2 regions of the Streptomyces sp. NBC_00259 genome follow, and region 1 is predicted to be linked to the other one. Evidence: predicted binding sites of a transcription regulator. Region 1 holds the regulator's gene; the other holds the start of a gene.
The links. The regulator HrcA, encoded in region 1, represses chaperone genes, less so after heat shock. The targets are predictions, from matches to a motif close to TTNGCACTCNGNNNNNCNGAGTGCNAA.
Positions count from the first base shown of each region.

Region 2: the regulator HrcA is predicted to act here: its motif matches at 1,618-1,644, upstream of groL (chaperonin GroEL).

Region 1 is NZ_CP108080.1:2,520,904-2,524,313, forward strand. It holds gene OG766_RS11365 (nitronate monooxygenase) at 1-203, opposite strand, end outside; gene dnaJ (molecular chaperone DnaJ) at 340-1,479, opposite strand; gene hrcA (heat-inducible transcriptional repressor HrcA) at 1,480-2,496, opposite strand; gene OG766_RS11380 (MBL fold metallo-hydrolase) at 2,697-3,410, shown strand, end outside.
Region 2 is NZ_CP108080.1:3,542,944-3,546,353, reverse strand. It holds gene thrC (threonine synthase) at 1-573, shown strand, start outside; gene OG766_RS15745 (MoaD/ThiS family protein) at 570-845, shown strand; gene OG766_RS15740 (cold-shock protein) at 1,259-1,462, shown strand; gene groL (chaperonin GroEL) at 1,771-3,393, shown strand.

The sequences.
Region 1 (3,410 bases):
TTCACGCCGAAGGGACGGCCGGTGAGACCGCGCAGCTGTTTGATCTCCTGGTACATGCCGTCCGCGGTCTTGTACCCGGCGGCCAGGAACCCGAGCCCGCCGGCCTCGGAGACGGCCGCGGCGAGATCGGGGCAGGAAGCACCACCGGCCATGGGGGCCTGCACGATCGGACAACGGCAGAGATCGGTGAGCGCGGAGGACATGCCCCGCATGGTGCCACGTCCGGCCCCCGCGGCCGAATCCCGCCCACCACGACCACGGCGGGGACAGGGCTCCGGCATGCCGCGGGGGTACGGGACGATGTCCCGTACCCCCGCGGCGCCCGGTGAGCGAGGCCGCTCACCTACCGTTGAACGCGTCCTTCAGACGGGAGAACAGCCCCTGCTGCCCCGGCTGGAACTGACCCAGCGGTCGCTCCTCGCCCCGCAGCTTCGCCAGCTCCCGCAGCAGCCTTTCCTGCTCCGGGTCCATCTTCGACGGGGTCTGCACCTCGACGTGGACGATCAGATCGCCGCGCCCGCCACCGCGCAGATGGGTGATGCCGCGTCCGTGGAGCGGGATGGACTGGCCGGACTGGGTGCCCGGGCGGATGTCGACCTCCTCCATGCCGTCGAGCGTCTCCAGCGGCACCTTCGTGCCGAGCGCGCCCGCCGTCATCGGGATCGTCACCGTGCAGTGCAGATCGTCGCCGCGGCGCTGGAACACCGGGTGCGGCAGCTCGTGGATCTCGACGTACAGATCACCGGCGGGACCGCCGCCCGGGCCGACCTCACCCTCACCGGCGAGCTGGATACGGGTGCCGTTGTCGACACCTGCGGGGATCTTCACCGTCAGGGTGCGGCGCGAGCGGACCCGGCCGTCGCCCGCGCACTCCGGGCACGGGGTCGGGACGACGGTGCCGAAGCCCTGGCACTGGGGGCACGGCCGCGAGGTCATGACCTGGCCCAGGAAGGACCGGGTGACCTGGGAGACCTCACCGCGGCCGCGGCACATGTCACACGTCTGCGCCGACGTACCCGGCGCGGCGCCCTCGCCCGAGCAGGTCGTGCACACGACGGCCGTGTCGACCTGGATGTCCTTCGTCGTGCCGAAGGCCGACTCGCTGAGCTCGATCTCCAGCCGGATCATCGCGTCCTGGCCGCGCCGCGTCCGCGACCTCGGCCCACGCTGGGACGCGGTCCCGAAGAACGCGTCCATGATGTCGGAGAAGTTGCCGAAGCCGCCCGCGCCGAAGCCGCCCGCGCCGCCGGCGCCTCCGGCCGCGGACAGCGGGTCACCACCGAGGTCGTAGACCTGCTTCTTCTGCGGGTCCGACAACACCTCGTACGCGGCGTTGATCTCCTTGAAGCGCTCCTGCGTCTTCGGGTCCGGATTCACGTCCGGGTGAAGCTCCCGCGCAAGCCGCCGGAAAGCCTTCTTGATCTCGTCCTGAGATGCGTCGCGGCGCACGCCGAGTACGGCGTAGTAGTCCGTGGCCACTTACGACTCCGCCAGGATCTGTCCGACGTAACGTGCCACTGCGCGTACCGCTCCCATCGTTCCGGGGTAGTCCATGCGGGTCGGTCCGACCACGCCGAGTTTGGCGACTGCCTCGTCGCCCGAACCGTAGCCGACCGCGACGACGGACGTGGAGTTGAGTCCCTCATGGGCGTTCTCGTGCCCGATCCGTACGGTCATGCCCGAATCCTTGGCCTCGCCGAGCAGCTTCAGCAGCACGACCTGCTCCTCCAACGCCTCCAGCACGGGCCGGATGGTCAGCGGGAAGTCATGGCCGAAGCGCGTCAGATTGGCGGTGCCGCCGATCATCAGCCGCTCCTCGGTCTCCTCCACGAGCGTTTCGAGGAGGGTCGCGAGGACCGTCGTGACGGTGCCGCGGTCCTCCGGCTCGAAGGAGTCCGGAAGGTCCTGCACCAGCTGCGGCACATCCGTGAAGCGCCGCCCCACGACCCGGCTGTTGAGCCGGGCCCGCAGATCCGCGAGCGAGGTGTCGGAGAACGGCGCCGGGCAGTCCACGTGCCGCTGCTCCACCCGCCCCGTGTCCGTGATCAGCACCAGCATCAGACGGGCCGGGGCCAGCGCCAGCAGCTCGACGTGCCGCACGGTCGAACGGGTCAGGGACGGGTACTGGACGACCGCGACCTGCCGGGTCAGCTGAGCCAGCAGCCGCACGGTGCGCGCCACGACGTCGTCGAGGTCGACGGCTCCGTCCAGGAAGTTCTGGATCGCGCGCCGCTCGGGTGTCGACAGCGGCTTGACGCCCGCCAGCCTGTCCACGAAGAGGCGATAGCCCTTGTCGGTGGGGATCCGGCCGGCACTGGTGTGGGGCTGGGCAATGAACCCCTCCTCCTCCAGCACCGCCATGTCGTTGCGCACGGTCGCCGGCGAGACACCCAGCCGGTGGCGCTCGGTGAGAGCCTTGGAGCCCACCGGCTCCTCCGTCCCGACGTAGTCCTGGACGATGGCGCGCAGCACCTCGAGTCTGCGTTCGCTGAGCATGGCCGCACACCTCCAGCTGTGTTCCTCGTCGGTCCGGCGGTCCTGCCTGGCACTCACCCTGTTTGAGTGCCAGCTTTCCCCGGCCCAGTGTACGGCGGGGAGGTACACCCCTAGCAAGGGCGACCGAACACCCAACCGTTCCGTGACACCCGCCACGACATGCCATGACGCCGCTGGTCGCCCCGGGATAGCGTCAGGGTATGGACGTCGCTTGGGAAGAGCCGGGATGGGAACGCCTCGCCGACGGCGTCGGCCGGCGCCGCCTGCCCGTCTGGGATGCGACCGTCGGCCTCGTCGTCGGCGGGAGCGCGGCGCTGATGATCGACACGGGCTCGACGCTCCGTGAGGGAGCCGAACTCCGCACCCAGGCCGAGGCCCTCCTCGGCGGCCGCCGTGTGACGCATATCGCGCTCAGCCACCCGCACTTCGACCATGTCCTCGGCACGGCCGCGTTCTCCGCGGTCGAGGTGTACGGAGCGGTCGGCGTCGACGACGTGCTCCGGCGGGAGCGGGACGCGCTGCGCGACGACGCGATCGGGCACGGGATGCCGCCGGCGGACGCCGCGCAGGCCACCGACGTCCTCGTCACCCCGCAGCACGTCGTCTCCGGCGAGTGGACCCTCGACCTCGGCGGCCGCCAGGTCCTGCTCGCGAACGTCGGCCCCGGCCACACCGGCCACGACCTGGCCGTTCTGGTGCCGGGCAGTCCCGAGGTCGTGTTCTGCGGCGACCTGGTCGAGGAGTCGGGAGAGCCGCAGGCGGGCCCGGACGCCATCGCGTCCCGCTGGCCCGCGGCGCTGGACCGGCTGCTCGCGCTGGGCGGGGAGGACGCGGTGTACGTACCGGGGCACGGGGCGGTGGTGGACGCCGGCTTCGTCCGCGCCCAACGCGATGAGCTGGCCCGGCGGTTCGGG
Region 2 (3,410 bases), 1.0 Mb from region 1:
GAGATCTGCGAGCAGCTCGGCTGGCGCATCCCCGACCAGATCGTCATCCCGATCGCCTCCGGCTCCCAGCTGACCAAGATCGACAAGGGTCTGCAGGAGCTGATCAAGATCGGCCTCGTCGAGGACAAGCCCTACAAGATCTTCGGCGCCCAGGCCGAGGGCTGCTCCCCGGTGTCCGTGGCCTTCAAGGCCGGCCACGACGTGGTCAGGCCGCAGAAGCCCGACACCATCGCCAAGTCCCTGGCGATCGGCAACCCGGCGGACGGCCCGTACGTCCTGGACATCTGCCGCCGCACCGGCGGCGCCGTCGAGGACGTCACCGACGAGCAGATCGTGGACGCGATCAAGCTGCTGGCCCGCACGGAGGGCGTCTTCACCGAGACCGCGGGCGGCACCACCCTCGGTGTGGCGAAGAAGCTGATCGAGTCCGGTGCCATCGACCCGTGCCTCACCACGGTCGTCATCAACACGGGTGACGGCCTCAAGACCCTCGACGCGGTGGCGCCCACGACGGGTATGTCCGCGGTCATCCGCCCCAACCTGGACTCCTTCCGAGAGGCTGGTCTCGCATGAGCGTCAACGTCCGCATCCCCACCATCCTCCGCACCTACACGGGTGGCCGGGCCGAGGTCGCGGCCGAGGGGGCGACCCTCGCCGAGGTGATCGCCGACCTGGAGCAGAACCACACGGGCATCGCGGCCCGGGTCCTGGACGACCAGGGCAAGCTGCGCCGCTTCGTGAACGTGTACGTCAACGACGACGACGTGCGTTTCGAGCAGGGGCTGGAGACGGCGACGCCGGACGGCGCCGGCATTTCGATCATCCCGGCCGTCGCCGGCGGCTGATCCTCACTTTCCGTAAGCAGAATTGCCCCCTCCGCAAGCTCCGTGGAGGGGGCAATTCTGCATGGTTGAGCGCGGTAGAGTTGGGGAAGCCTCCTCCGCTGCTTGTGCCAGGCGCATATGAGAATGCGCGCGCCCGCGATAAGAAGCAGCCAAAGTGTTCGAGCTTGATGCACGTTAAGTGTGCTTTGCCCGGCCCGACTTGCCCGGGAATGCTCGTAATCCTCGTAAATCGTCCTTTCGGTCCTGCCCGGAATTCTCGTCCGATTGACCTGTTGCAGAGGGCAGTTGGACAGATACATTCAGCCGCGGTCGACGCGTTCCGGCGCACATCCACGCCACACATCGTGGGTGAGGTCTGACCCGGGTCCGCGAGGTGCGGTCCTGTGCAAGGGCCAGTAATAGGGGAGTTAGGCATGGCTCAGGGCACCGTCAAGTGGTTCAACGCGGAGAAGGGGTACGGCTTCATCGCGGTCGACGGTGGTGCGGATGTTTTCGTCCACTACAGCGCGATCCAGATGGACGGTTACCGCACCCTGGAGGAGGGTCAGCGAGTCGAGTTCGAGATCTCGCAGGGCCAGAAGGGGCCGCAGGCGGACATGGTCCGCGCAGCCGGCTGAGCGCCGACTGACTGCAGCAACGTGACGGAGGGCCCGTACCCGCACTGGGTACGGGCCCTCCGACGCGTCCGGAGGTCCGATCGCCGAGCCCGCCGCCCGTCGGGGCTTCCTCGAAGCCGCTTGCACTCGAAGGGGTCGAGTGCTAATCATTGGCGTTAGCACTCTCCGAGTGAGAGTGACAACTAAGGACCGGGTCGGTGAGGCCCGCAGGCCGGGTGGGGCAAGGAACCACAAGGCATGCAGGCCGTCCGTCGCGGGCGCCAGCGCGGTCCGGAGAAATCCACCCCAGTCCGGGAGGACCACTTCACATGGCCAAGATCATCGCGTTCGACGAGGAGGCACGGCGCGGTCTCGAGCGCGGGATGAACCAGCTCGCCGACGCCGTCAAGGTCACCCTTGGCCCCAAGGGCCGGAACGTCGTCCTCGAGAAGAAGTGGGGCGCCCCCACGATCACCAACGATGGTGTTTCCATCGCCAAGGAGATCGAGCTCGAGGACCCGTACGAGAAGATCGGCGCCGAGCTGGTCAAGGAAGTCGCCAAGAAGACGGACGACGTCGCCGGTGACGGTACGACCACCGCGACCGTCCTCGCCCAGGCGCTGGTCCGCGAGGGCCTGCGCAACGTGGCGGCCGGCGCCAACCCGATGGCCCTGAAGCGCGGCATCGAGAAGGCCGTCGAGGCCGTCTCCGGCGCCCTGCTCGACCAGGCGAAGGAGGTCGAGACGAAGGAGCAGATCGCCTCCACCGCCTCCATCTCCGCCGCCGACACCCAGATCGGCGAGCTCATCGCCGAGGCGATGGACAAGGTCGGCAAGGAAGGCGTCATCACCGTCGAGGAGTCCCAGACCTTCGGTCTGGAGCTCGAGCTCACCGAGGGCATGCGCTTCGACAAGGGCTACATCTCGGCGTACTTCGCCACCGACATGGAGCGTATGGAGGCCTCGCTCGAGGACCCGTACATCCTGATCGTCAACTCCAAGATCTCCTCGGTGAAGGACCTGCTCCCGCTGCTGGAGAAGGTCATGCAGTCGGGCAAGCCGCTGCTGATCATCGCCGAGGACGTCGAGGGCGAGGCCCTGTCGACCCTGGTCGTCAACAAGATCCGTGGCACCTTCAAGTCCGTCGCCGTCAAGGCCCCGGGCTTCGGTGACCGCCGCAAGGCCATGCTCGGCGACATCGCCATCCTCACCGGTGGCACGGTCATCTCCGAGGAGGTCGGTCTCAAGCTGGAGAACGCCGGCGTGGACCTGCTCGGCCGCGCCCGCAAGGTCGTCATCACCAAGGACGAGACCACGATCGTCGACGGTGCCGGTGAGAGCGACCAGGTTGCCGGTCGCGTCAACCAGATCCGCGCCGAGATCGAGAACTCCGACTCGGACTACGACCGCGAGAAGCTCCAGGAGCGCCTCGCGAAGCTGGCCGGCGGCGTGGCCGTCATCAAGGCCGGCGCCGCGACCGAGGTCGAGCTCAAGGAGCGCAAGCACCGCATCGAGGACGCCGTTCGCAACGCGAAGGCGGCCGTCGAGGAGGGCATCGTCGCCGGTGGTGGCGTGGCTCTCATCCAGGCGTCCGCTGTCTTCGAGAAGCTCGAGCTCGAGGGCGACGAGGCCACCGGTGCCGCCGCTGTGAAGCTGGCCCTGGAGGCCCCGCTGAAGCAGATCGCCGTCAACGCCGGCCTCGAGGGCGGCGTCGTGGTGGAGAAGGTGCGCAACCTGACCCCGGGTCACGGCCTGAACGCCGCGACCGGCGAGTACGTCGACCTGGTCGCCGAGGGCATCATCGACCCGGCGAAGGTCACCCGCTCCGCCCTGCAGAACGCGGCCTCCATCGCCGCGCTGTTCCTCACCACCGAGGCCGTCATCGCCGACAAGCCGGAGAAGGCCTCCGCGGCCGCTCCGGGCGGCATGCCGGGCGGTGACATGGACTTCTGATCGACCTGCTGGTTGAT